Regions from separate parts of the Streptomyces sp. NPDC046759 genome, predicted to be linked through region 3. Evidence: riboswitches for the same ligand, from Rfam matches in the RefSeq annotation. Region 3 holds a riboswitch; each other region holds the start of a gene.
What was found. Region 3 has a riboswitch for S-adenosylmethionine ahead of ABZ919_RS20070 (amino acid ABC transporter permease). Riboswitches for the same ligand answer to the same signal wherever they lie in the genome.

Region 1 (9,463 bases), on a different contig from region 3:
GGACCGGGTTTCGCCGGGGTGTCGGACCGCTGCTCGCGGGAAGGGTCAGACCCGGACGCCGAACTGGAACGGCATGTCGGAGATCGCCTCGTAGCGGACCACGGCGCCGGTGTGCGGGGCGTGCAGGACCTGGCCGTTGCCGGCGTACAGGCCCACGTGGTGGATGTCGCCGTAGAAGAACACCAGGTCGCCGACCTTCAGGTCGTTGATGGAGCTGATCCGGGTGCCGATGGTGGCCTGCGACTCGGAGGTGCGCGGGATGGAGACGCCGGCCTGGGCGTAGGCCCAGGAGGTCAGGCCCGAGCAGTCGAAGGAGGACGGGCCGGAGGCGCCGTAGACGTACGGCGAGCCGAGCACGCTCTGGGCGGCGGCGAAGGCGGCCGCGGCGCGGCCGGAGGCCGGCGGGGCGTCGCCGAGGTTCACGCGCTGGCTGGAGGAGCGGTCGGCGCGGGCCTGCTGGGCGGCCAGCTCCTGCTTCTCCTTGGCCGTCAGGGTGTTGAGGAGCTTCTGCGCATCCGCGAGCTTGGCCTGGACCTCCTGCTTCTTCTGCTCCAGCTGGGTGCGCGTGGAGGAGAGGTCCTTGAGCTTCTCGGCGGCTTCCGCCCGCTCCTGGGCGAGTTCGCGCTGTTTGTCCTGAATCTTCTTCAGGGCGTCGACCTGCTGGGCGCTCAACTGGTCGAGCGTGGAGGCCTTGTCGAGGAAGTCGTCCGGGTTGGAGGACAGGAAGAGCTGGACCGAGGGGTCGATGCCGCCGGAGCGGTACTGCGCGGTGGCCAGCGAACCCAGGCCGTCCCGCAGCTTGTTGAGGTCCTGCTGGCCGCGGGCGACGTTGTCCTGGATGGTGGAGATTTCCTTCTGCAGCTTCTGCTGCTTCTCCTTCGCCCCGTCGAACTTCTCGGAAGCCTGCTCGGCCTGCTGGTAGAGGTCGTCGACCTTGGCCTTGACCTGGTCCTTGGTGAGCTTCTGGCTCGGCGCGGCGTTGGCGGCGTTCGCGCTCAGGACGACGGCTGCGGCGGCTGCGGTGGTCAGCACAGTCACGCGGGCGCGACTCTGCTGCTTGGGTCGACGGTGGGACGCCACGGAGGACGAACTCCTTCTTGTGAGTGAGTGAATGATCACCCGTTCGGAGGTTCGAGCCCAGACCCTAGTGACCCACTTGTGATCAGTTCAAATCCTCACACTAAAAAATCCCATCACACAATGCATTCTTTGCCCATGACTCACATGCAGTGACGCGCGACTGACACTACGTTGCGTGAGGATCAGTCCAATTCGGGCATTGCGTATGCCCGTTGGACCTTCAGGACAGTCGCTTGAGAAGCACCGCAGACGCGACCGGTCGGGCACCCGCCCTGGCGATCCCGTCGGCCACCTCCCGGTCGGTGGAGGCGACGATGACCGGACGGCCGGGCGGCTCCGCGCGCACCAGTTGGCGGATCAGCTCGTCGGCCGTGACACCCGGCTTGGAGAACAGCACCCGCACCCCGCGCGGCGGCGCGAGCAACACCGGGGCGGCCAGTTCGGCGCCGTCGAAGACGCACGTCACCTCGGCGCCGGTCTGCGCGGCGAGCGCGGAGAGCTGGCCGAGGAGCCTGAGCCGCTGCTTCTCCAGCGGCATCTGCGGATAGCCGGTCTTGGTGACGTTGTAGCCGTCGACCACCAGATGCGCCTGCGGCAGCGCGAGCAACTGGTCGAGGATGGCCGGATCGTTCTCGGACAGGGCACGAGCCGCGATGTCCTTCGGTGTCATCCGTCCCGGTTCGACCGCATCCACGGTCTCGGCCGGCCGCACCGACACCGGTGGCAGGGCGAGTTCGCGCCGGAGGCCCTGGGTCGCGTCCAGCAGGGTGTCGAGCAGCAGCCGTACCCGCATGTCCTCCACGCTGCGGCCCTCGCGGGCGGCCCGGCGGGTGGCCTCCAGCGCGGCCTCGGCCTCACCGAGGCGGGCCTTGAGCCGGCGGGACTCGCTCTCGGCGGCCGACGCCCGCAGCTGCGCCTCGGCGCGCACGGCGTCCATCTCGGCCTGAGCCTTGCGCAGCGCCGCCTCCCCGCGCCTGACGTCGCTGACGGCGGAACGGAGTTTGCGGTGAAGCGATTCCGCTTCCTTCTTCACCGACTCCAGCTCCGCACGCAGCCGTTCGGCCTCGGCGCGGGTGTGGTCGCGGGCCTCGGCCAGCTCGGCGCGCAGCCGCTCCAGCTCGGCCCGGCTCTCCTCGTCGGCACGCTCGGCGTCCGCCCGCTGGGCCTCCTCGCCGGCCGCGGTCACCAGCTTCACCCAGCCCCCCTGGCGCAGTACGTAGGCCGCGGCCGCCACGTCGAGCGGGTCCGCGGCCGGGGGCGGGGAGCCGGATTCCAGGGCGCCGGCGAGTTCCGGCTGTGCCTCTCTGAGCTTCTCCCCGATCCGCTGGCGGAACAGCGGATCGGTCTCCAGGGCCGCGGCCATCGCGTTCCCGGCGAACTTCGCCCGGCGGCTGGGGGTGAACCGGGCGTACTGCCGGAGCTGGGCGGGCAGTTCCGTCAGGGTCAGGCCGCCGAAGGCGTCCGAGACGATCTGCACGACCCGGCGGCGCACGCCGTCGGGCAGCGGACGGTCAAGCACCTCAGCGGTGCCGTCGCCCGGCCCCCCGCCTGCGGTCTCCACCATCCGTCACACCCCACTACTTCACGTCCACGGGGCCGCTCCGCTCAGGAGCCGGCACCCGGCCTGTCCACGAGTTCCACCTGGTCCACCGCGTTGCACCAGCGGCAGCGCACCGACTCGATGGTCTCACTGACCACCTCGCGCTCCTCCACGGTCGGCTCGCCGGCCAGATCGAGGTGGACGTACTCGACGACCTTCGAGGAACGCGTCACGTCGAACCGGGTGAGGTTGCCGCACAGGGTGCAGCGCCATCGGGTGGTCGCGGTCGGCAGGGGAACCGTCATCGTGGCTGTCCGCTTCCTTCTCGTCGTCGCTCGCCGCGCCGCCGGCCGACGCGTGTGGCGGTAACCCTACGGCCTGGGGGCAAGTCGCCGCTGGTCCGTCCGCGGCGGCGAGGCGGTCTGTCGGCTTGCGTCCCGTTACGTCATGCTCTGTGTTCATGATCAGCGAGTGGAGCACGGCGGCCGGCAGGGCGCTCAGAGCGATCCGGAGCACCCCAGCACCCGTGACGTACGGCCTCATCGCCCTGTGCTGTCTGCTCTTCGTCCTGGGCCCGGCCTCGGGTCTCACCCCGGGATACGGCTCCGGGGACGCCCTGCTCGCCGCGCAGCGGGCGTATTTCCGGCGCTGGGGGGTGGTACCGGCCGAGCTGTTCGCCAGGCCGGTGCGCGCCGCCCTGACCCCCGCCACGGCCTTGTTCGTGCACGGCAGCTGGGTGCATCTGCTCGGCAACATGCTCTTCCTCTTCGTCTTCGGCGTGATGACCGAGGAACGGATGGGCCGGGTCGAGTTCAGCCTCTTCTACGTCGGCTGCGGATATCTGGCCCTGCTGGGCTACGCGGCCGCCAACGCCGCCTCCGAGCAGTCGCTGGTCGGCGCCTCCGGGGCGATCTCGGCGGTCCTCGGAGCGTTCCTCTACCTGTTCCCCCGCGCCCGTGTCACCAGTCTTCTGCCGTTCCTGTTCTTCCTGCCACTGCGGTTCCCCGCGTGGGTCGTGCTGCCGTTCTGGGCGGCACTGCAGTGGGCGGCGGCGGGGCAGAGCTCCGACGGGCCGGGGGTGGCGTACCTGGCCCACCTCGTCGGCTTCGGCCTCGGCTTCGGCTACGCGTGGGTCCGCTACAGGAAGAGGGGTGCGAAGCCCGGCGCCGGGACGGCGGTGGTGGGCGACGGGCGGGCGACTAGAGTGAAGCCCGCCCCAGCTCCGGCACCCGAGGGAGAGAACCAGCCGTGATCACCGCGATCGTCCTCATCAAGACCAGCGTGGACCGGATCCCCGAGATCGCGGAGCGGATCGCCGCGCTGGAGAGCGTCAGCGAGGTCTTCTCGGTCACCGGCACCTACGACCTGATCGCCATGGTCCGGGTCCGCCGGCACGAGGACCTCGCCGAGGTCATCCCCGGCCGGATCAGCAAGATCCCCGGCGTGGAGGGCACCGACACACACGTCGCGTTCCGCACGTACTCCCAGCACGACCTGGAGGCGGCGTTCGCGATCGGTCTGGACAACTAGGAGCGGCGCCGCTCAGGCAGCCGTCGGCCGCCCCGGCGACGGGGACGGTCGCCCGCCCGCCCCCGACGACCCGCGAGCCGCCGGCCCGGCCCGGGCACCGCGAGGCGGGCGGACGTGGGCCGGGAGGCGGAGCCCCGTTCCGGACGGGGCCGCAGGGCCCCGCCCCTCCGCGCGGCGCTGTTCACACCGCCGGTACGCAGCGGCCGTCCTCGGTCCGGTACGTCCACTTCGCACCCTCGGTCACCAGCTCCCTCACCGCGGTGACGAAACGGTCCACGTGCTCGTCGGGAGTCCCCGCGCCGAAGCTCACGCGGATGGCGTTGAGGGACTTCTCGCCCGGCGCCGCCTCGGGGGCGCCGCATTCGCCCTGGGTCTGCGGGTCGCTGCCGAGGAGGGTGCGCACCAGGGGGTGGGCGCAGAAGAGACCGTCGCGGACGCCGATGCCGTACTCGGCGGAGAGCGCGGCGGCGAAGTGGGAGCTGTTCCAGCCCTCGACGACGAAGGAGATCACGCCGACGCGCGGGGCGTCGTCGCCGAAGAGGGAGAGGATCTTCACCTCGGGGACCTCGGCCAGGCCCACGCGGACCCTGCGGATCAGGTGCTGCTCGCGGGCGACCAGGGTGTCCCAGCCGGCCTCGGTGAGGGCCTTGCAGGCCGACGCGATGGAGTAGGCGCCGATGACGTTCGGGGAGCCGGCCTCGTGCCGGGCCGCGCTCTCGTGCCACTCCACGTCCACGCCGCCGTCCTGACGCCGGGTCACCTTGCGGCTGGCGCCGCCGCCCGCGAGGTAGGGCTCGGCCGCGCGCAGCCAGTCGGCACGGCCGGCCAGGACGCCGGAGCCGAAGGGGGCGTACAGCTTGTGGCCCGAGAAGGCGACCCAGTCGACGTCCAGGTCCCGGACGTCGACCGGGTGGTGCGGGGCGAGCTGGGCGGCGTCGAGGACGACACGGGCGCCGTGGGCGTGCGCGGCGGCGGCCAGCTCGCGTACCGGCCACAGTTCGCCGGTGACGTTGGAGGCGCCGGTGACGCAGACCAGGGCCGGGCCGTGCGGGGTGCGGTCGGCGAGGGCCCGCTCCAGGGTCGTGACGGCCTGCTGCGGGGTGCGCGGCGCATCGAGGTAGGTGACCTCCGCGTCCTGCCAGGGCAGCAACGAGGCGTGGTGCTCGGTCTCGAAGACGAACACCTGGCAGCCGGCGGGGAGGGCACGGGCGAGCAGGTTGAGGGAGTCCGTGGTGGAGCGGGTGAAGATCACCTGGTCGTCGGTCCGGCAGCCGAGGAACGCGGCGACCGTCCTGCGGGCGTTCTCGAACAGGTCGGTGGAGAGCTGGGAGAGGTAGCCGGCGCCGCGGTGGACGCTGCCGTAGTACGGCGCGTAGGCGGCCACGTCGTCCCAGACGCGCTGCAGGGCGGGGGCGCTGGCCGCGTAGTCGAGGGCCGCGTAGGCGACCTCGCCGCCGGTGACGAGGGGGACGGTGACGTCGCGGCCCAGAACGGGCAGCGCCTCCGAAAGGTCACGGCAGACGGACCGGTCGGCGGCAGCGGTGAAGACGGAGAAGACGGACATGACTGAACTCCCGTGAAGGCAGGCGGAATCCGCCACGCGAGCGGGCACGCTCGAGCGTGGGCGGGTGAAAGGGGTGTGCGGAGGCGGGGCTCTGCGGCCCTATCGCATTCGCTTGCTCACGGAAGGCTCCCTCGAACGACCAGGACCCCTGGCCCCACACTTGTGAAAAGCGTGCGAGGGGTCCGCGCTTGCCGTGAACCCTGCTGTCCACGACCTGGTCCTCACCCGGGGCACCCCGCCACGGACGGAGGGTTGCCGGACAGCCGGCCGGGGCCGAATGGCTGTCACTCATGACCTGGTTCAGTATCCTGCCACACGATCTTCGATGCGCAAGGCGCAGTCCGCCATCCGGACTGCGCCTTGCCTCGCGTGGTGCCGCGGTCAGCGGTTGGTGGCGGTCACCCACCGCTCCAGTGCCCGCTTCGCCGCGCCCGAGTCGATGGACTCGGCGGCCCGGACCATGCCGGCCCGCAGCTGCTCGGCGAGCGGGGCGTCGGTCGGCCGGAGGGCCACCAGGGCCGCCGCGGAGTTCAGCAGGACGGCGTCCCGCACCGGGCCCTGTTCGCCGTCCAGCAGGCGGCGGGCGACCTCCGCGTTGTACGACGGGTCGCCGCCGCGCAGCGCCTCCACGGGGACGAGACCGATGCCGACGTCACGCGGGTCGAAGCTCTCCTCGGTGACCTTGCCGTCGCGGACGACCCAGACGTGGGACGTGGACGTCGTGGTCAGCTCGTCCAGGCCGTCGTCGCCGCGGAAGACCAGCGAGGAGTTGCCGCGCTCGGCGAGCACGCCCGCGACGATCGGCGCCTCGTGGGCGACCGCCACGCCCACCGCCTGGGCGCGCACCTTGGCCGGGTTGGTCAGCGGGCCGAGCAGGTTGAAGACCGTCCGGATGCCCAACTGGCCGCGCGCGGCGCCGACATGACGCAGCGCCGGGTGGAACTTCACCGCGAAGCAGAAGGTGATGCCGGCCTCGTCCGCGACCTCGGCCACCCGCCGGGGCGGCAGGTCGAGGTTGACGCCCAGCTTCTCCAGGACGTCGGAGGAACCGGAGGCGGAGGACGCGGCGCGGTTGCCGTGCTTCACGACCTTCGCCCCGGTACCGGCGACGACCAGCGACGACATGGTGGAGATGTTCACCGTCCTGGCCCCGTCGCCGCCCGTGCCGACGATGTCGACGGTATGGCCGGGCACCTCGATGACGTTGGCGTGCTCGTACATCGTGCGGACCAGACCGGTGATCTCCTGCACCGTCTGTCCCTTGGCCCGCAGAGCCACGGCGAACCCGGCGATCTGTGCGTCGGTCGCCTCGCCGCGCATGATCCTGTCCATCGCCCACGCGGTGTCGTCGGCGGACAGGTCGTGGCCGTCCAGCAGGCCGTTCAGCAGGGCGGGCCAGGAACGGCCCGCCGCGGTGTCGCCTCCAGCGGGGGTCACAGCGCTCATGAGCCGCTCCTGGGTGGGTGTCCCGCAGTACGGGATACGAATCTCGAACAGGTCCACCCTATCGAGGCCCGGGCACCGCGAAGGGCCCCGTCCGTAACCCGGACGGGGCCCTTCTGCGTGGCGTGGCGACGCGGAGGTCAGTGGTGGCCGTGGCCGCTCGTGATCTCCTTGTACTCCTCGACGGTCGGCTTCGGGATCTGGTTGTCCTCGCCGTAGTAGGCGTTGGACAGCTTCACCCGGAACCGCTCCGAGGTACCGACCTTGCGCTCGACACCGTTCTCGTCGACGGTCGGGCCGATCTCGGCCGGCACGTACTGCTCGTGCGCGGTGAGAGTGTGCAGCTGCTCCTGGCTGAGCGGCTCGTGCACCTCGATGAACTCACCGTGCGGCAGGCGCTTGATGATGCCGGTCTCGCGACCGTGCAGCACCTTGTCGCGGTCGCGGCGCTGCAGGCCGAGGCAGATCCGCTTGGTGAGGAGGAACATGACGACCGGGCCGACGAAGACGAAGACCCGGACGAACCAGGTGACCGCGTTGATCGACAGGTGGAAGTGGGTGGCCCACAGGTCGTTGCCACCGCCGATCAGCAGGGTCAGGTAGATCGTCATCCAGGCGACACCGAAGGCGGTACGGGTCGGGGCGTTGCGCGGGCGGTCCAGGATGTGGTGCTCGCGCTTGTCCCCGGTGACCCAGGACTCGAGGAACGGGTAGACCGCGATCGCCACCAGGACCAGCGGGAAGATCATCAGCGGGATGAACACGCCCAGGACGAGCGTGTGGCCCCACAGGTTGATCTCCCAGCCCGGCATGAAGCGGATCAGGCCCTCAGAGAAGCCCATGTACCAGTCGGGCTGGGCGCCGGTGGACACCTGGTCCGGACGGTAGGGACCCATGGCCCAGATCGGGTTGATCTGGGCGACCGCCGCGATGGCCGCGATGACACCGAAGACCAGGAAGAAGAAGCCTCCCGCCTTGGCCATGTACACCGGCAGCAGCGGCATGCCGACGACGTTCTTCTCGGTCTTTCCGGGACCCGCGAACTGCGTGTGCTTGTGGTAGAAGACCAGGATCAGGTGGCCCACCATCAGGCCGAGCATGATGCCCGGCAGCAGCAGGATGTGGATCGAGTAGAACCGGGCGACGAAGTCGTGGCCGGGGAACTGGCCGCCGAAGAGGAAGAACGACAGGTACGTGCCGACGATCGGCACGGACAGGATCGCGCCCTCCATGAAGCGGACACCGGTGCCGGAGAGCAGGTCGTCCGGGAGCGAGTAACCGGTGAAGCCGGTGAACATGCCGAGGACGAACAGCAGGAAGCCGAACAGCCAGTTGATCTCACGCGGCTTGCGGAACGCGCCGGTGAAGAACACGCGCATCATGTGCGCGAACATGCCGGCGAGGAAGATCAGCGCGGCCCAGTGGTGGATCTGCCGCATGAGCAGACCACCGCGCACGTCGAAGGAGATGTGCACGGTCGAGCTGAACGCCTCGGACATCATCTGTCCCTGCAGCGGGACGTAGCTGCCGTGGTACACCACCTCGTTCATCGAGGGGTGGAAGAACAGCGTCAGGTAGACGCCCGTCAGGATGATGATGATGAAGCTGTACATGCACACTTCGCCCAACATGAACGACCAGTGGTCGGGGAAGATCTTGCGCATGTTGGACTTGGCCAGGGAGTAGATCCCGAGCCGGCCGTCCGCCCAGTCGGCGATCCGCTCGCCGGCCGGTGCCTTCCCGCGAGAGCGGGGCGTTTCGTTCGCTGCAGTACTCATCCGCGCTCCCAGAATGCAGGACCGACGGGCTCCTCGAAGTCGCCGAGCGCCTGGAGGTAACCCTCGCTGTCCACACCGATGCGCAGCTGCGGCAGGGCGTGGCCGGCGGGGCCGAAGATCACTCGGGCACCGTCGGAGAGGTCGAAGGTGGACTGGTGGCACGGGCACAGCACGTGGTGCGTCTGCTGCTCGTACAGCGAGATCGGGCAGCCGACGTGGGTGCAGATCTTCGAGAAGGCGACGATGCCCTCGTGCGACCAGTCGAGCTCGCGCTTGTCCTTGATGTTGTCGGGCTGCAGCCGGACGATCATCAGGGCCGCCTTGGCGAGCTCCGTCTGGAACTGGTCGTCCGTCTCCTCCAGGCCGTCGGGCTTGGCGAAGGTGAGCGAACCGACGGCGACGTCCTCGGGGCGCAGCGGCTGGTTCGTGTTCATGTTGATCAGGCGCTTGCCCTTGGCCCACAGGGTGTGCCGCAGCGAGGTGCCGGGCGCCGGGCCGAGGCCGCCGAGCAGCATGACGCCGGAGAGC
Region 2 (9,463 bases), on a different contig from region 3:
CCGCCGGCGAGCTTCGCCAGGCGCTCCTGCAGCTTCTCGCGGTCGTAGTCCGAGTCGCTGTTCTCGATCTCGGCGCGGATCTGGTTCACGCGGCCGTTGACCTGCTCCGAGGAGCCGGCACCGTCGACGATGGTGGTCTCGTCCTTGGTGATGACGACCTTGCGGGCGCGGCCCAGGAGGTCCAGGGTCGCGTTCTCCAGCTTGAGGCCGACCTCCTCGGAGATGACCTCGCCGCCCGTGAGGATGGCGATGTCGCCGAGCATGGCCTTGCGGCGGTCACCGAAGCCCGGGGCCTTGACGGCGACGGACTTGAAGGTGCCGCGGATCTTGTTGACGACCAGGGTCGACAGGGCCTCGCCCTCGACGTCCTCGGCGATGATCAGCAGCGGCTTGCCCGACTGCATGACCTTCTCGAGGAGCGGGAGCAGGTCCTTGACCGAGGAGATCTTGGAGTTGGCGATGAGGATGTACGGGTCCTCGAGCGACGCCTCCATGCGCTCCATGTCGGTCGCGAAGTAGGCGGAGATGTAGCCCTTGTCGAAGCGCATGCCCTCGGTGAGCTCGAGCTCCAGACCGAAGGTGTTGCTCTCCTCGACGGTGATGACGCCTTCCTTGCCGACCTTGTCCATGGCCTCGGCGATGAGCTCGCCGATCTGGGTGTCGGCGGCGGAGATGGACGCGGTGGAGGCGATCTGCTCCTTGGTCTCGACGTCCTTCGCCTGCTCCAGCAGGGCGGCGGAGACGGCCTCGACGGCCTTCTCGATACCGCGCTTGAGGGCCATCGGGTTGGCCCCGGCGGCGACGTTGCGCAGGCCTTCCTTGACCAGGGCCTGGGCGAGCACGGTCGCGGTGGTCGTACCGTCACCGGCGACGTCGTCCGTCTTCTTGGCGACTTCCTTGACCAGCTCGGCGCCGATCTTCTCGTACGGGTCCTCGAGCTCGATCTCCTTGGCGATGGAGACGCCATCGTTGGTGATCGTGGGGGCGCCCCACTTCTTCTCGAGGACGACGTTGCGACCCTTGGGGCCGAGCGTCACCTTGACGGCGTCCGCGAGCTGGTTCATGCCGCGCTCGAGGCCGCGCCGCGCCTCCTCGTCGAACGCGATGATCTTGGCCATGTGAAGTGGTCCCTCCAGGACTGGGGGTGATTCCTTCGGACCGCGCCCGCGCCCGCGACGGACGGCTCGCCGGCCTGTGGTTCCTTGCCCCACGTGGCCTGCGGGCCTCACCGACCCGGTCCTTCTTTGTCACTCTCACCTTCAGAGTGCTAACGCCAATGATTAGCACTCGGCACCTCCGAGTGCAAGCGCCCCGGGGGTGCCGCAGGGCGCGCTCAGCCGCGCGCGAACAGGGGCGCGCCGGGCAGGACGAAGGGCCCGCACCCCGGGAGGTGCGGGCCCTTCGACGATGAAACAGAAGAACGTCGCTGTCAGTCGACGCGTGCTTCAGCTGGTCGCCAGCCGGACCATGTCCGCCTGCGGGCCCTTCTGGCCCTGCGAGATCTCGAAGTCGACCCGCTGCCCCTCTTCCAGGGTGCGGTATCCGTCCATCTGGATCGCGCTGTAGTGGACGAAAACATCCGCACCACCGTCGACCGCGATGAAGCCGTACCCCTTCTCCGCGTTGAACCACTTGACGGTGCCCTGAGCCATGCCTAACTCCCCTATTACTGGCCCTTGCACAGATCCACACTTCGCGGACCCGGGTCAGACCTCACCCCCCATCGACGGGGGCGTGCGCCGTAACGCGTCGACCGCGGCTGAATGTATCTGTCCAACTGCCGTCTGCAACAGGTCAATCGGACGAGAATTCTGGACGGGAACGGTCCGGAATGTAGCGAGAATTCATAGGAATTCGGGGCAAGTCGGGCCCCATAAAAGCCACAAATGCCGCATTCGACCCGGGCACTTTGGCTACTTCTTGTCGGGCCTGCGGCATGAATACAGGGCCCCCGACCGGTCCGACCGGGGACGCGTTCCCCAACTCTACCGTGCTCAATCACGCAGAATTGCCTCCTCCGCTTCTCTCACGGAGGAGGCAATTCAATGAACAATGAGTAACTGAAGTTACCCAAGGTAACGATCGACCGCCGTAACGATCAGCCGCCGGCGACCGCCGGAATGATGGAGACGCCGGCGCCGTCGGGGGTCGCCGTTTCCAGGCCCTGCTCGAAGCGGACGTCGTCGTCGTTGACGTAGACGTTCACGAAACGGCGCAGCTTGCCCTGGTCGTCCAGGACGCGGGCGGCGATGCCGGTGTGGTTCTTCTCCAGGTCCTCGATGACCTCGGCGAGGGTGCCGCCCTCGGCGGTCACCTCGGCCCGGCCCCCGGTGTAGGTGCGCAGGATGGTGGGGATGCGAACGGTCACGCTCATGCGAGGCCAGCCTCTCGGAAGGAGTCCAGGGTCGGGCGGATGGTGGCGGTGAGACCGGTGCCGGCCACCGCGTCGAGGGTCTTCAGGCCGTCGCCGGTGTTGAGGACCACCGTGGTCTTCGCCGGGTCCAGGACGCCGTCCTCGAGCAGCTTGCGGGTGACGCCGACGGTCACCCCGCCCGCCGTCTCCGCGAAGATGCCCTCGGTACGGGCCAGCAGCTTGATGGCGTCCACGACCTGCTCGTCCGTCACGTCCTCCACGGCACCGCCGGTGCGGCGCGCGATGTCCAGCACGTAGGGGCCGTCGGCCGGGTTGCCGATCGCCAGGGACTTGGCGATGGTGTTCGGCTTCTGCGGGCGGACCACGTCGTGCCCGGCCTTGAAGGCGGTGGACACCGGCGAGCAGCCCTCGGCCTGCGCGCCGAAGATCTTGTACGGCCTGTCCTCGACCAGACCCAGCTTGATCAGCTCCTGCAGACCCTTGTCGATCTTGGTGAGCTGGGAACCGGAGGCGATCGGGACCACGATCTGGTCGGGCAGCCGCCAGCCGAGCTGCTCGCAGATCTCGTACGCCAGGGTCTTGGACCCCTCCGCGTAGTACGGCCGCAGGTTGACGTTGACGAAGCCCCAGCCCTCGCCGGCCGGGTCGCCGATCAGCTCGGAGCAGAAGCGGTTCACGTCGTCGTAGTTGCCCTCGATGCCGACGAGCTCGCCGCCGTAGACCGCGGCCATGACGACCTTGCCCTGCTCCAGGTCGTGCGGGATGAACACGCAGGAGCGGAAGCCGGCGCGGGCCGCGGCGGCGCCGACGGCACCGGCGAGGTTGCCGGTGGAGGAGCAGGACAGGGTGGTGAAGCCGAAGGCGCGGGCGGCCTCCAGGGCCTGCGCGACCACGCGGTCCTTGAAGGAGTGCGTCGGGTTGCCGGAGTCGTCCTTGACGAACAGGCCGCCGGTGACGCCGAGTTCGGCGGCGAGGTTGTCCGCCTTGACGAGTTTGGTCCAGCCCGGGTTCAGGTTCGGCTTGTCGGCCACGTCGGCCGGGACGGGCAGCAGCGGCGCGTAGCGCCAGATGTTCGCGGGGCCGGCCTCGATGCGGCGGCGCAGTTCCTCGGTGTCGTGGGCGGAGAAGTCGTAGGCGATCTCCAGCGGGCCGAAACACTCCTCGCAGGCGAAGACCGGGCCGAGCGGGACGCGGTGACCGCACTCGCGACAGCTCAGGGCCGCGGCGGGACCGAGGTCGACGGTGGAACTGCTGGAGTTTGCAACTGTCTGCACAGCCATGGAGGCGAGGCCCTTTCTCCTCATCTTCCTCACGACGCATCTCGCCGTGAGACGGATTTGGCACCTTCCCTAGCCGGGAGCCTCGCTGCGAAGACGAGTACCGGCTGGAGGGTTGCCGGGGCTTCATCGGGCCGTGTCCCTCTGCCCCTCTGGATGAGCGGTATGCGGTTGTGAACGCGCGCGGACCCCCGACATGCGATGGTCATCGGCGTTGTTCAAGACTGTAACCGAAGGCCAGGACAGTTGAGATAGTCGTCCGAACCGCGAGATGGATCACACAGTCGACCCATGTGATCACGAACAGTGAGGAGCCGCAGACCGTGCTGGAAGAAGTCGAGCGCTGGCTGGCCACCCGCTCCTGGTCCGTGGCCGATCGCCCGCTCCACCGCATACTCGCCGCCAAACAGCGCACGGGCCAGACGATCAGCGTCGTGCTGCCCGCGCTCAACGAGGAGGAGACGGTCGGTGACATCGTCGCGGTCATCCGTCAGGACCTCGTCGAGCAGGTCCCGCTCGTCGACGAGATCGTGGTCGTCGACTCCGGCTCCACCGACCGCACCTCGGCGGTCGCCGCCGCCGCGGGCGCGCGGGTCGTTCACCGGGACGAGATCCTGCCCAGGCTTCCCGCCGTTCCCGGAAAAGGTGAGGTGCTGTGGCGCTCGCTGCTGGTGACCGGCGGCGACATCGTCTGCTTCATCGACGCCGACCTCAGGGAGTTCTCCTCCGACTTCGTCTCCGGGATCGTCGGCCCGCTGCTCACCGAACCGGACGTGGACCTGGTCAAGGCGATGTACGACCGCCCGCTGGCGGGGGCGGCCGGCCAGGGCGGCCGGGTCACCGAGCTGATGGCCCGTCCGCTGCTGAACATGCACTGGCCGCAGCTGGCCGGATTCGTGCAGCCGCTGGGCGGCGAGTACGCGGCCCGGCGCTCGCTGCTGGAACAGCTGCCGTTCCCGGTCGGGTACGGCGTGGAGCTGGGCATGCTGGTCGACGCCCTGCACCTGGTCGGACTGGACGCGCTGGCGCAGGTGGACGTGGGCGTGCGCAAGCACCGGCACCAGGACGGGCAGGCGCTGGGCCGGATGGCGGCGGCGATCTACCGCACCGCCCAGCTCCGGCTGGCCCGGGGGCATCTGATCCGGCCGGCGCTGACCCAGTTCGAGCGGGGCGAGGAGGGCTTCGAGCCGCGCACCTACTCGGTGGACACCGAGGAGCGGCCGCCCATGGTGGACATCGCGGAGTACGCCGAGCGGAAGGTGGCGTGAACCGGTCGTATACGGCGGCGTGCCGGACGTGGCCGTACGTTTGAGCGTTTCCGGGCCGGGCTAGGTTGAGGACCATGGCTTCCACGCACGGTGCTGTTCAGAGAGCTCAGGTGCTGGTCGCGTCCAACCGCGGCCCGGTTTCGTACACGGTGTACGCCGACGAGGGGACCGGCGGGCCCGGCTCGCTGCGCGCCAAGCGGGGCGGCGGCGGGCTGGTCTCGGGCCTGTCGGCCATCGGGTCGGACGCGGACTCGCTGTGGGTGTGCGCGGCGCTCGGCGACGGCGACCGGGAGGCCGTACGGCGGGCGGACGGCGGGGTGCTGCCGGCCGAGGACACCGGCGGGCAGCGGGTGCGGATGCTCGACATCGACGCGGCGGTGCACACGGACGCCTACAACGGCATCGCCAACTCGGTGCTCTGGTTCGTCCACCACATGCTGTACCAGACCCCGCTGGAGCCCGTCTTCGACACGGAGTTCCGGCGGCAGTGGGCGTCCTACGAGGCCTACAACCGGGCGTTCGCCGAGGCGCTGGCCGAGGCGGCGGCCCAGGGGGCGGCGGTGCTGGTGCAGGACTACCACCTGTGCCTGGTCCCCGGGATGCTCCGTGAGCTACGCCCCGACCTGCGGATCGGCCACTTCTCCCACACCCCGTGGGCGCCGCCGGACTACTTCCGGCTGCTCCCCGACGACATCGCGGCCGCCCTGCTGAACGGCATCCTCGGCGCGGACCGGGCGGCGTTCCTGACCCACCGGTGGGCGGACGCGTTCAGGGCGTGCTGTCATGCGGTGCTGGGACCGGAGGCCGCCACGGACACGCGGATCGGGGTGCACGGGCTCGGCGCGGACGCGGACTTCCTGCGCAAGCGGGCCCACGAGCCGGACGTGGACCAGCGGATGGCGACGCTGCGGGAGGAGATCGGCGAGGGCCGCCGCGCCGTCGTGCGCGTGGACCGCACCGAGCTCTCGAAGAACATCGTGCGCGGACTGCTGGCGTACCGGCAGCTGCTCGACGACCACCCCGAGTGGCGGGAGCAGGTGGTGCACGTCGCGTTCGCCTATCCGTCGCGGCAGGACCTCGCCGTGTACCGCGACTACACCGCCGAGGTGCAGCGGGTGGCCGACGGGATCAACGCGCGGTACGGGACGCCCGGCTGGACCCCGGTCGTGCTGCACGTCAAGGACGACTTCGCCCGCTCCCTGGCCGCGTACCGGCTCGCCGACGTGGCGCTGGTCAATCCCATCCGGGACGGCATGAACCTGGTCGCCAAGGAGGTGCCGGTCGTCTCCGACGAGGGCTGCGCGCTGGTGCTGTCCCGGGAGGCGGGGGCGTACGAGGAGCTGGGCACCGACGCGCTCGTGGTGAACCCGTACGACATCGGGGGTACGGCCGAGGCCCTGCACGCTGCGTTGAGCATGCCGGCGGCCGAGCGGGCGGAGCGCTCCAAGCGGCTGGCCGCGGCGGCCACCGCGCTGCCGCCCGCCCGCTGGTTCCTCGATCAGCTGGAGGCACTGCAGCGGTAGCTACGGCAGCCGGGCCGCCAGCGCCCGCAGCAGGTGGACGACGCCGGCCGGGCCGTCGACCACCACGTCCGCCCGCTCCGCCAGTTCGGTGACCTCCGTGCTGCCGCTGCAGACCAGCAGGCCGGGGATGCCGTCGGAGCGGAGCTTTTCGACGGCGGCGAAGGCGGGGAGGTCGCCCAGGTCGTCGCCGGCGTAGAGGACGGTCCCGGCGCCCGTCTTGCGGACGTGGTCGGCGAGCGCCACTCCCTTGTCCATGCCCGGCGGGCGCAGCTCCAGGACCATGCGGCCGGGTTCGACGATCAGGCCGTGGCGGGTGGCGAGGTCGGTGAGGGGGCCGCGCAGGGCCTCGAACGCGGCCTGCGGGTCGTCGGCGCGGCGGGTGTGCACCGCGACCGCCCGGCCCTTCTCCTCGATCCAGGTGCCGTGCCAGGCGCCGGCGCGGTCCAGCACGCCCGGCAGTTCGGCGCGGACCGCCGCGACGCCGGGGTGCGGGGCCGGAGCGGTGACGGTGCCGGTGGCACCGTCCCAGCGTTCGGCACCGTAGTGGCCGAGGACGGTCAGGTGCTCCAGGCCCGGCACGCCGGAGAAGCCGCCGTAGCGCACCGCGACCCCGGCGGGCCGGCCGGTGATCACGGCGACGGAGGCCACCTTCGGGGCGAGGGCGGCGAGGGCCGACAGGGCCTCGGGGTGGGCGCGGGCCTGCTCGGGGTCGGCGACGATGGGGGCCAGGGTGCCGTCGAAGTCCAGACCGACGAGCGCGGTGCGCGGCTGCGCGAGCAGAGCGGTGAGTCCGTCCCGGCCGGGCCGGGTCTGCGGGGTCGGCAGGGGGTCCATCGGGTGGGTCGAGTCCGTCGTATGGGTGCCCATACGGCGACACTATCCGCGAAGGGCCCCGTCCACTCCTCAGCGCTCCGAGCGCCGGGACTCCCGGACCCGGCGGAGCCGGTTCACGGTCACGGGATCCAGGGCCAGAGCCCGCTCGTCGTCCAGCAACGCGTTCAGCAGCTGGTAGTAGCGGACCGGGGACAGGCCCAGCTCCTCGCGGATCGCCCGTTCCTTGGCGCCGGGGCCGGGAAAGCCCCGGCGCTCGAGCGCGAGGACGGCTTGTTCGCGGTGGCCGAGTTCCATGGCAGCCACCGTAGCGCCGGGCACCGACAGAGGGCTCAGTTCTTGCTGTTGCTGTCGGCCGCTGCCGCCGTCGCCTGGAGGCGGGTCAGGACGCCGGCCGGGTCGCCGCCGGGGGCGACCGCCTGGCCGATGTTCTGCTTCACGGCCGCGCTGACCGACGCCCAGGAGGTCTTGCCGACGGGGTACAGCTCCGAGGTGGGCAACTGGTCCAGGAAGGGGTGCAGGGCCTTGTCGGACGCGGAGTCCGACGCGCTCATGGCGTTGGAGGCGGACGCGGTGACCGGCAGCAGGCCGTACTCGCGGGAGAAGCCGAGGACGTTCTTCTCGCTGTAGACGAAGTCGAGGAAGTCGCCTATCCGGTCGCGGTGCCCGCCCTGCTTGAACGCCATCATCCAGTCGGCCACCCCCATCGAGGCCCTGGCCACGCCGGTGCGCCCCGGCATCGGCACCATGCCGAACTGCACGCCCTTCTTCTGGGCCTGCTGGATCAGCGTGGGATGCCCGTCGACCATGCCCACCTGGCCGTCGGCGAAGGCGGCGAAGGCGGTCGCGCGGTTCAGCCTGCCGGGTGCGACGGGGCCGGTCAGACCCTTGCCGACCAGGTCGTCCTTGAGCCAGGTGAAGGTCTGGACGTTCTGCGCGGAGTCGATGGTGTAGGTGCCGATGTCGTCGGTGTAGCCGTTGCCGCCGTCGCTGCCGCTGCTGCCGCTCAGCAGCCACTGCATGGTCTCGGCCTGGGCCTCCTCGGGGCCGAGCGGCAGCGCGACGGGGTACTTCACTCCCTTGTCCTTGAGCGCCTTGGCGTCGGCGGCCAGCTCGTCCCAGGTGGTGGGCGGGGTGAGGCCGGCCTTGGCGAACAGGGTCTTGTTGTAGAAGAGCACGCGCGTGGAGGCCGCGAACGGGATGCCGTACTGCGTGTGGTTCCACTGCCCGGCCTCGGAGAGCGGGGAGAGGAAGTCGGCCTGCGTGCGGATGGAGAGCAGATCGGAGGCCGGGTAGAGCTTTCCGGCGGCCGCGTAGTCGGCGTAGGCGCCGATCTGGGCCATGTCCGGGGCCTTGCCGGCGTCGACCATGTCCTTGACCTTGCGGTCGACGTCGTTCCAGGAGTAGACGCTGACGTCGATCTTCACGCCGGGGTGCTGGGACTCGTACTCCTTGACCAGGGAGTCCCAGTACTTCTGGGAGCTGTCGGCGGCGGAGTCGCCGTAGTCGGCGGCGACGAGTCTCAGTGTCACGTCGGAGGAGCCCGTACTCCCGCAGCCGCCCAGAACCGTCGTCATGCCCAGTGCGGACACCATCGCGATCGTTCCTGCCGTACGCCGACGCACCCTCAAAGCCCCAACCCTGCTGTCTGACCGTTCAATATATGGACACATAAGGTCTACACCACGTGAGTGGACTAGACCTCTCGCGGGTGCGAGGGTCACACTAGGGGCCGTGGTGAGACATGTCATCGCCCTGGACGTGGGCGGTACCGGGATGAAGGCCGCCCTCGTCGGCGACGACGGCGGGCTGCTCCACCGCGCCCGCCGCGCCACCGGACGCGAGCGCGGACCGGACGCGGTGGTCGGGGCGATCCTCGACTTCGCCGCCGAGCTGCACGCGTACGGCGCCGAGCACCACGGGGCACCGGCCGTCGCCGCAGGCATCGCGGTCCCGGGCATCGTCGACGAGGAGCGGGGCATCGCCTCCTACGCCGCCAACCTCGGCTGGCGTGACGTGCCGCTGCGCGCGCTGCTCACCGAGCGGCTCGGCATCCCCGTCGCCCTCGGCCACGACGTGCGCACCGGCGGCCTCGCCGAGGGCCGGATCGGCGCGGGCAGGGGGGCGGACCGGTTCCTGTTCGTGCCGCTCGGCACCGGGATCGCGGGCGCCATCGGCATCGACGGCCGG
Region 3 (9,463 bases):
GGGTCGATCAGTCCTGCGCGCTACCAGCGCCTTCATCCAGCTGTCCGGCACGCCTTGGTGTGCCCATCCGTCCGGGAGGGACCCCCTCATGCCTCCGTCCATCCGCAAGCTCACCGGCCGTATCGGCGCAGTCGTCGAGGGCGTCGACCTCGCGGCGCCGCCGGACTTCTCGACGATCACCACGCTCCGAGACGCCCTCAACGAGCACAAGGCGATCGTGTTCGACGACGTGCGGCTCGACAACGCCGACCAGGAGCGTGTGGCCGGGTGGTTCGGCGAGCTGACGACCGCTCATCCGAACGTGCCGGCGGCAGACGGCACGACGAACGTGCTCGCCGTCGACAGTGAGACCTCCAAGGCCAACGCATGGCACACGGACGTCACTTTCGTGGTCAACCCGCCGCAGCTGACCACGCTCCGATCCGTCGTGATCCCGCCCTACGGCGGCGAGACCCTCATCGCCAACGCCGCCGCGGCCTACCGCGACCTCCCCGAACCGCTGCGCTCCCTTGCCGACACGCTGCGCGTCGTGCACACCAACCAGTACGACTACGCGCGCCCGGCAGCCGCGACCGCCGAACAACAGGAGTACGACCGCATCTTCGTCTCGACGCCCTACGAGGCGGAGCACCCGGTCGTGCGGGTGCATCCGCTGACGGGTGAACGCGGTTTGTTCATCGGCGGGTTCGCCAAGCGGATCGTCGGCCTGTCGGGCAGCGAATCGGCCGATCTGCTGCGCATCTTCCAGTCGTACGTGACGCGCCCGGAGAACATCCTGCGCTGGAGGTGGTCCCGAAACCAGCTGCTGATCTTCGACAACCGGATCACCCAGCACTACGGGGTGGACAACTACGACGACCACCCGCGCCGCCTCAACCGGGTGACGGTCGCGGGTGAGGTGCCGACCGGTGTCGACGGCCGCCGCAGCGAGCAGCTCGTCGGCGATCCCTCGCACTACAGCGGCGTGTTGGCGGTGGCGGCATGACCGAGCTCAGCCTCAAGTCGCCGGCCGTCACCGAGCGCCCGGACGCCGAGACGACGAGCGCGCGGGCACGCGAAGTGTTCCTGCCGCGCGACGCCCGCCGAAGCACACCGTTCAGCACACTCCGCGAGTCCCTGCGCTGGCCGCTGGGGATCTACACGACTCCGGTCGCGATCCTCATCGCCTGGGAGGCGCTCGCCCGGGCCGGAGTGGTGTCGAAGACCTACGCCCCGGCGCCGACCTCGATCGTGAAGTCAGCCGCCGACCTGTGGCAACAGGGCGTCCTCGGGCCCGACTTGACCATGTCGCTGCAGCGGGCCGGCATCGGTCTGGCGATCGGGCTGACGGTGGGGATCGTCACCGGCGTGCTCGGCGGGCTGCTGCGCAGCGGCGAGTACCTGTTCAACGGCCTCGTGCAGGTGCTCAACACGATCCCCCTCCTCGCCGTACTGCCGCTGATGATCGTGTGGTTCGGCATCGACGAACTCACCAAGGTGCTGCTGATCTCCTTCGGCGCCGGTGTCCCGATGTATCTCAACCTGTTCGCCGCGATCCGGGGCGTCGACCAGCGGCTGATCGAGATGGCGCGCACGACGGGTGCGGGCACCTGGCGCCTGGTGACGCGGGTGCTGGTGCCCGGAGCCCTTCCCGGTTTCCTCGTCGGCCTCCGGTTCTCTCTCGCCTACAGCGTCCTGGGCCTGGTGGCAGCCGAAACGGTCAACGCGGACCAGGGACTTGGCTTCCTCATCACTCAGGGGCAGACGTATCTCCAGACCAACCAGGTCTTCGTGGGACTGGTGATCTACTCGCTCCTAGGTCTGCTCGCCGACCAGTTCGTCCGGGTCCTCGAGCGGGTGCTGCTGCGGTGGCGCCCCAGTTATGAGGCGTCATGAGCAGCACGATCGCGACGGAGCCCCGTCGGCAGACCGGGGTCGTGGTCGAGCAGGTGGTCCGCCGGTTCGGTGACCGGACGGTCCTCGACCACCTCGACCTCACCATCGCCGACGAGGAGCTGGTGGTCCTGCTCGGCCCCTCGGGCTGCGGCAAGAGCACCCTGCTGCGGCTGCTCGCCGGACTGGACCGGCCCGACGGAGGGCGCGTGGAGGTCCCGGCACGGCGCGCGATCGTCTTCCAGGCCGACCGGCTGCTGCCGTGGCAGCGGGTGCTGCGCAATGTCACCCTCGGCCTGCACGGGTCCGACGCGGAGCAGCGGGCCCTCGACGTGCTCGCCGAGGTCGGGCTCTCGGGCCGTGAGAAGGCATGGCCCAAGGAGCTCTCCGGTGGCGAGGCCCAGCGGGTGTCGCTCGCGCGAGCGCTGGTCTCGGAGCCCGAACTCGTGCTGCTCGACGAGCCGTTCGCGGCCCTCGACGCCATCACGCGGCTGCGCATGCACGACCTCGTACGGGCGCTGCGGACCAAGCACCACGCCGCCATGCTGCTCGTCACCCACGACGTCGACGAGGCGATCGCCCTGGCGGACCGCATCGTCGTCATGAGCAACGGCCGTATCGGCACCTCGCACGACGTGCACCTCTCCGCCGCGGACCGCGAAGCGAACGTCGCGCGCGAGGAACTCCGCGCCCGGCTCCTGGAAGACCTCGGCCTCGCCGGCCGGCACTGACCTCCCCGAACACCCTCCCAGCACAGAAAGCACGACAACCATGCGAAAGAGAACCACCAGACTCATCGGCGCCATCGGCTCGCTCGCCCTGGCGGGCACCCTCGTCGCGTGCGGATCGTCGTCTTCGGACAGCGCCGCGCCCCTGAGCAACGCCGTCGCAGCGAGCGACGCCAAGCACCCCGAGTGGAGCAAGTACACCTTCACCATCGGCGACAACGGCGGCGACGGCAGCCAGGAGCTGGCGAAGATCACCGGCGTGTTCGACAAAGCGCCCTACAAGGTGAAGTTCGCCCGCTTCACCTACGGCCCGCCCCTCGTGCAGGCCGCCGCCTCGGGCGACATCGACCTCGGCAGCGTCGGCGACGTGCCGCCGATCACCGGTGCCGCGAAGGAGTACGGCTTCAAGGTCGTCGCCGTCAACCGTTCGCTCACGCCCGACCAGGCGGTGGAGAACATCATCGTCCCGAAGGGCTCGACGCTGAAGACGGCCGCCGACCTCAAGGGCAAGAAGATCGCCGTTCCGCAGGGCAGTTCAGCCCACGGCCTGGCCCTGAACGCGCTGAAGAGCGTCGGCCTCACCCCCAAGGACGTGAAGCTGACCTTCCTGGACCCGGCGGCCGGCGCTACGGCGTTCAACACCGGCAAGGTGGACGCCTGGTCGATCTGGAACCCCCAGTCCGCCATCGCGGTCAAGAACGGCGCGCGGATCCTGGTGAAGGGGCTCCCGCCGATCGACCAGACGAGCAGCTACTACGTCGCCAGTGACACGTCGCTGAAGGACAGGACCAAGCGTGCCGCTCTCACGGACGTACTGAAGAGGCTCTCGCGAGAGTTCGCCTGGGCCGTCAAGAACCCCGGCCAATACGCGCAGGCGCTCTCGAAGGAGCAGGGCATCCCGCCGGCCGACGCCAAGGCGTCCCTGGCCGCCTACTCGAACCGGGTGACCCCGGTGGAGCAGTCGGACGTCGAGCTGGAGCAGAAGCTCGCCGACGCCTTCCTGGAGGCCGGCCAGATCACCAAGAGGGTCGACGTCAAGTCGATCACCGACAACCTCCTCCCGGCCGGCTACGACAGCTCCAAGCTGAAGGTCACCTCATGAGCGCGAGACGGCGTCGGCTCCATCTCAATGCCTTCCTCATGGAGGCGGGCCACCACGAGGCGGCGTGGCGGCTCCCGCACAGCAATTCCCGGGCGGACTTCGACCTGCGGCACTGGATCGAGCTGGCGCAGCTGGCCGAGAGCGCCAAGTTCGACTCGCTGTTCCTCGCGGACGGCCCGGCACTCATCGGCACCGGCGAGTTCCGGCCGCCGGGCCAGCTCGAACCGCTGACGCTGCTGACCGCGCTGTCCCAGGCGACCAGCAGGATCGGCCTCATCGCGACCGTGTCGTCGACCTACAACGAGCCGTACAACCTCGCCCGCCGGCTCGCGTCCGTCGATCACGTAAGCAGCGGCCGCGCCGGCTGGAACATCGTCACCTCCGCCGGAGCCGACGAGGCCGCCAACTTCGGCCTCGACGACCGCCCCGGCCACGCCGAACGCTACGCCCGCGCCGACGAGTTCCTGAAGGTCGCCAAGGCGCTGTGGGACAGCTGGGAGTCCGAGGCCGTCCTCGCGGACAGGACCACCGGACGCTACGCCGATCCCGCGCGTCTGCACCGCCTCGACCACCGCGGCCGGTACTTCAAGGTGGCCGGCCCCCTCAATGTCGAGCGTCCACCGCAGGGTTACCCGCTGCTCGTCCAGGCCGGCTCCTCCGAGGACGGCAAGGACTTCGCGGCCCGCCACGCCGAGGCGATCTTCACCGCGCACACGACGTACGAGCGCGCCGCCGCCTTCTACGCCGACATCAAGGCGCGGACCAGGGCCGCAGGCCGCGACCCGGACGGTGTGATCGTCCTGCCGGGCATCGTCCCGTACATCGGGTCGACCGAGGAGGAGGCCCGGGCGCTTGCCCGGCAGTTCGACGAGCTGCGCGTTCCGGAGTACGGGCTGCGTCAGCTGGCCGCCGTGTCCGAGACCAAGCCGTCGGTCTTCGAACTCGACGAGCCCCTACCGGGCTTCATCCTCGCCAGGCCGAAGCTGGAAGGCTCGCAGAGTCGCTCCGACCTGATCATCGACCTCGCGGTGCGTGAGCAGCTGACGGTCCGGCAGATCATCTCCCGGCTCGGCGGCGGACGCGGTCACTTCGAGTTCATCGGCACACCCGAGCAGATCGCGGACACGATCATCACCTGGTTCGAGGGCGGTGCCGCGGACGGGTTCAACATCATGGCGCCCGCCCTGCCGTCGGGCCTCGCGGCCTTCGTCGAGCATGTGTTGCCGATCCTGCGCGGCAAGGGGCTGTTCCGCGAGGAGTACGAGGGCGCGACCCTGCGTGAGCACTACGGGCTGCCCATCCCGGCGAACCAGTTCCATGGCTGACCCGCTCGCCACTCCCGCCGCTTCCCGTCTGGGGCCTCGCGGCGGCGCTGACGGCCTGGTCGGCCGCGATGTTCGGCACCGGTCGCCTCAAGCCCTGATCCGTCGCCGGTCACCCCACCCTGTGGGCCTACGCCCGCATGCTCGCCGCCCCCGGCGCTCGGCGTCCGCCTCGACATCGACGGCATCGAACGCCGCCACCGCGCCCGCTGCCAGGGCCTGGAGGCCGCCGGAGCGGCCGTCCGGATCCTGGACCGGACGGCACACACCGCTCGCCTGCCTTTCCACCTGCTGGACCGGCGTTGACAAATGTTCGGGCCGTTGCTTTAAATACCGCCCAGAACGGTCATGAGCGTCAGCGACAAGCCCTGGCTTGCTGACCGGCAACCCTCCCACCGCGGTGGGGTGCCCCAGGTGACGACCCGGCCGATGAAGTTTCGGTAAGCGCGAGGCCCACAGGGCCGGAAGAGTGACGGTGACGCCATGTACGCAGCTCCCAGGACGGCCGCACGCCGCTCCGGGAGCTGCGTACCGTCGTATGCGAACCTGCTCGTCGGCGATCGTGCCGTCGATCTGCTCCGCGTGAACAGCGCACTGTGTACCGCGCCGGGCCGCGCCCGCTGTCGGGGCTGACCTCTCCCCGCAGCCCCCGCACTTCCTGACGAACACCGCGACCGCGGTGTGCCGTCGTCCTCCCCGCCCCCGGTACCCGCCGTCGTGCGCCGCCGCATGCCGCCGTGCTTCCGGGAGGTCCGACCCAGCCGGAGCCCACCATGAGTGAACCCCCTGGTGCCACCGTCGCCCTGGCCGAGCCGCCGACCACCGACGGTCCGTCAAAATCCTTCGTTGCGCAGCGAGTTCTTCCGGTGCGACAGCCAGGCCGCTGGATCGTCACCGCGGTCGTACTCGTCCTGGTCGCCCAGTTCGTGCACGGACTGGTGACCAACCCCTTCTACCAGTGGGACCGCTGGAGCTACTGGTTCCTGCGGCCCACCATCCTCGACGGCCTGCTGATCACCCTCGAAGTCACCGCTTACAGTGCGGTGCTGGGCCTTGCCGGCGGCATCGTGCTCGCACTGGGCCGCCTCTCGAAGAGCCCGGTGCTGCGCGCGGTCAGCTGGACCTACGTCTGGGCGCTGCGATCCGTCCCGCTCATCGTGGTACTGATCTTCCTCTACAACTTCAGCGCGCTGTACAAGACGGTGAGCGTCGGCATTCCCTTCGGCCCGGCCTTCTTCTCCTTCGACGAGTCGAAACTCGCCACCGACATGGTCGTCGCCGTCGTCGGCCTCAGCCTCAACGAGGCCGCCTACGCGGCCGAGGTCGTACGCGGCGGCATCCTCTCCGTCGACCAGGGCCAGCATGAGGCGGCCGCCGCGCTCGGCCTGCCCAAGAGCTACCAGTTCCGCAGGATCGTCTTCCCGCAGGCGCTGCGCTCGATCATCCCGAACTACGTCAACCAGCTCATCGGCCTGATCAAGGGCACTTCACTGGTCTTCTACGTCTCCCTGCTCGACCTGTTCGGCTCCGCGCAGACCATGGGGTCCACCTACCCCGGCGACATCGTGCCGCTGCTGCTGGTCGTCACCGTCTGGTACCTGATCCTGACCAGCATCGTGTCCGTCGTCCAGTTCTACGTCGAGCGGCACTACGCCCGCGGAGCCACCCGCAGCCTGCCGCCGACGCCCCTGCAGAAGCTCCGCATCGGTCTTTCCGACCTGCGGGTCCGCATCCGACGGGAGGCAACCGTATGACCGCCGAGCCGCTCGAAGCCCTGGCGGACGTCGAGGCCGCCACCGTAGAAGTCCACGACGTGCACAAGTGGTACGGCACCCACCGGGTACTGGACGGGGTCGACCTGACCGTCCGCCCCGGCGAGGTCACCGTGATCCTCGGCCCCTCCGGCTCCGGCAAGTCCACGCTCCTCAGGGTCATCAACCACCTGGAGAAGCCAGAGATCGGCTACGTCACCATCAACGGCGAGCTGATCGGCGTGAAGCGGCACGGCGACCGCCTGAAGGAGCTGAGCGAGCGGGCCATCCTCACCCAGCGCGGCCGGATCGGGTTCGTCTTCCAGAACTTCAACCTCTTCCCACACCTGACCGTGCTGGACAACGTGGCCGCCGCACCCGTCGCCACCGGCAAGCTCGGCAAGCCCGAGGCGCAGCAACTGGCCAAGGAACTCCTCGAACGCGTCGGCCTCGGCGAACGCATCGGCGCCTACCCGCGGCAACTGTCCGGCGGCCAGCAACAGCGCGTCGCCATCGCCCGCGCCCTCGCCCTGCGCCCCGGCGTCATCCTCTTCGACGAACCCACCTCGGCCCTCGACCCCGAACTGGTCGGTGAAGTCCTCGCCGTCATCAAGGACCTGGCCACCAGCGGCACCACCCTCGTCATCGTCACCCACGAAATCGGCTTCGCCCGCGAGATCGCCGACTGGGTCGTCTTCATCGACGGCGGCAAGATCATCGAGCAGGGCCCGCCCTTCGAGGTCCTCGACAAACCCCGGCACGAGCGGACCAGGGACTTCCTCAGCAAGGTCCTCTGACCCGCCGCACCCCCAAGACCTCCCCCCACACCACCCTCATCACCTCCAGCGAACAAGGAACGGCCATGCCCACCCACTTCACCCGACGCAGCCTGATACGCGGCATCACCGCAGCGACCGCCGTCGCCTGCCTCGCCACCGGGCTCGCCGCCTGCGGTGGCAACAGCGACGCGGCCACCACCACCGAAGGCGCCAAGTCCGGCGAGGTCGTCATCGGACGGGTCTCCAACGGCGCCGCAACCCAGACCACCATCAAGGTCTCCGAGGTCAAGTCCATCAGCGCCGAACTGCCCGCCCCCGTCAAGAAGAGCGGCACGCTGGAGATCGGCATCGGCGCCCTGCCCGCCGGGTTTCCCCCGCTGGCGTACGTCGGCGACGACCAGAAGACCCTCACCGGCTCCGAGCCCGACCTCGGCCGCCTGGTCGCCGCGGTGTTCGGGCTCAAGGCCGAGGTCAAGAACTCCACCTGGGAGAACCTCTTCGTCGGCATCGACAGCGGCAAGGTCGACGTGGCCTTCTCCAACGTCACCGACACCGAGGAGCGCAAGAAGAAGTACGAGTTCGCCTCCTACCGGCAGGACAACCTGGCCTTCATCGTGCCGAAGAAGAGCACCTGGAACTTCGACGGCACCTACGAGAACCTCGCCGGCAAGACGATCGCCGTCGGCTCCGGCACCAACCAGGAGAAGATCCTCCTGGAGTGGAAGGCCAAGCTGGCCAAGGAGGGCAAGAAGCTCACCGTCAAGTACTTCCAGGACAGCTCCAGCACCTACCTCGCCCTGAACAGCGGCAAGATCGACGCCTCCTTCGGTCCCAACCCCGGCTTCGCCTACCACAACCGTCAGGTCGCCAACACGCCCAACGCCACCCGCACCGCGGGCACCTACTCCGGCGCAGGCGCGAGCCTCCAGGGCCTGATCGCGGCAACGGCGAAGAAGGACAGCGGACTCGCCAAGCCCCTCTCCGACGCCATCAACTATTTGATCAAGAACGGCCAGTACGCCGAGTGGCTCAAGGCCTACAACCTCTCCGACGAGGCCGTCGCCAAGTCCGAGGTCAACCCGCCGGGCCTGCCGCTCGACAACTCCTGACACCGCGGGCCGGGGACCCCCCGCCCCGCGGGGGACTCCCCGCCCGCCGGACACACCGAGCCGACACCGGAGACCGCCACACCATGTCCGTCACCACCCTCGACGCCAGCTTCCCGCACATCCTGGACAACCCCGCCTGGGCCGCGCTCACCGGGCCCCACGCCCACTTCGCCGAACGCATCGGCAACGCCGCCCGCTATCACCAGGACGTCGCTCCCTTCCACGCCGTCTCCGACGAGGACGACCCGCGCGCCTGGGGCGACCTCGCCGCGCTCGTCGGCCCCGGTGGCACCGCCTCGGTGCGGGGCGTCACCGAGGCGCCGGAGGGCTGGGAGGTCATCGGCACCGGACACGGCGTCCAGCTCGTGGACACCGGCCTGCGCGCGGAGGCCGACCCCGAGGCCGTACGGCTCGGCTCCGACGACGTGCCCGAGATCCTCGACCTGGTCGCCCGCACCGAGCCCGGCCCCTATCTGCCCCGCACCGTCGAGATGGGCACCTACCTGGGCATCCGCCACCGCGGTCGCCTGATCGCCCTGGCCGGCGAACGCCTCCGTCCACCTGGCTGGACCGAGATCAGCGCCGTGTGCACCGACCCGGCGTATCGCGGCCGGGGTCTGGCCACCCGCCTGGTCCGTGCCGTCGCAGCCGGCATCAAGGAGCGCGGCGAGCAGCCCTTTCTGCACGCCAGGGCCGACAACGCGAACGCGATCCGGTTGTACGAGTCGATCGGCTTCACCCTGCGCCGCCGTACGGTCTTCTCACTTGTACGGCAGACCGAAGCCGCCGTACTGGAAGAA

Region 1: another riboswitch for S-adenosylmethionine. It lies ahead of ABZ919_RS25150 (aminotransferase class V-fold PLP-dependent enzyme); the one in region 3 lies ahead of ABZ919_RS20070 (amino acid ABC transporter permease).
Region 2: another riboswitch for S-adenosylmethionine. It lies ahead of thrC (threonine synthase); the one in region 3 lies ahead of ABZ919_RS20070 (amino acid ABC transporter permease).

Annotation. Positions count from the first base shown of each region.
Region 1 covers NZ_JBEYYJ010000019.1:166,840-176,302, forward strand. The annotation lists gene ABZ919_RS25125 (NlpC/P60 family protein) at 46-1,080, opposite strand; gene ABZ919_RS25130 (NYN domain-containing protein) at 1,301-2,644, opposite strand; gene ABZ919_RS25135 (hypothetical protein) at 2,686-2,925, opposite strand; gene ABZ919_RS25140 (rhomboid family intramembrane serine protease) at 3,081-3,872, shown strand; gene ABZ919_RS25145 (Lrp/AsnC ligand binding domain-containing protein) at 3,869-4,150, shown strand; gene ABZ919_RS25150 (aminotransferase class V-fold PLP-dependent enzyme) at 4,332-5,714, opposite strand; SAM riboswitch class IV at 5,894-6,010, opposite strand; gene trpD (anthranilate phosphoribosyltransferase) at 6,096-7,160, opposite strand; gene ABZ919_RS25160 (cytochrome bc complex cytochrome b subunit) at 7,298-8,935, opposite strand; gene ABZ919_RS25165 (Rieske 2Fe-2S domain-containing protein) at 8,932-9,463, opposite strand, start outside.
Region 2 covers NZ_JBEYYJ010000027.1:111,383-120,845, forward strand. The annotation lists gene groL (chaperonin GroEL) at 1-1,118, opposite strand, end outside; gene ABZ919_RS31035 (cold-shock protein) at 1,446-1,652, opposite strand; gene ABZ919_RS31040 (MoaD/ThiS family protein) at 2,099-2,374, opposite strand; gene thrC (threonine synthase) at 2,371-3,654, opposite strand; SAM riboswitch class I at 3,672-3,814, opposite strand; gene ABZ919_RS31050 (glucosyl-3-phosphoglycerate synthase) at 3,975-4,919, shown strand; gene ABZ919_RS31055 (trehalose-6-phosphate synthase) at 4,994-6,442, shown strand; gene otsB (trehalose-phosphatase) at 6,443-7,309, opposite strand; gene ABZ919_RS31065 (DUF3263 domain-containing protein) at 7,346-7,570, opposite strand; gene ABZ919_RS31070 (extracellular solute-binding protein) at 7,606-8,868, opposite strand; gene ABZ919_RS31075 (ROK family protein) at 9,011-9,463, shown strand, end outside.
Region 3 covers NZ_JBEYYJ010000014.1:41,251-50,713, forward strand. The annotation lists gene ABZ919_RS20040 (TauD/TfdA family dioxygenase) at 89-985, shown strand; gene ABZ919_RS20045 (ABC transporter permease) at 982-1,875, shown strand; gene ABZ919_RS20050 (ABC transporter ATP-binding protein) at 1,872-2,603, shown strand; gene ABZ919_RS20055 (aliphatic sulfonate ABC transporter substrate-binding protein) at 2,644-3,702, shown strand; gene ABZ919_RS20060 (LLM class flavin-dependent oxidoreductase) at 3,699-5,027, shown strand; partial or broken gene ABZ919_RS20065 (hypothetical protein) at 5,129-5,330, shown strand; SAM riboswitch class IV at 5,369-5,477, shown strand; gene ABZ919_RS20070 (amino acid ABC transporter permease) at 5,798-6,778, shown strand; gene ABZ919_RS20075 (amino acid ABC transporter ATP-binding protein) at 6,775-7,572, shown strand; gene ABZ919_RS20080 (ABC transporter substrate-binding protein) at 7,638-8,663, shown strand; gene ABZ919_RS20085 (GNAT family N-acetyltransferase) at 8,747-9,463, shown strand, end outside.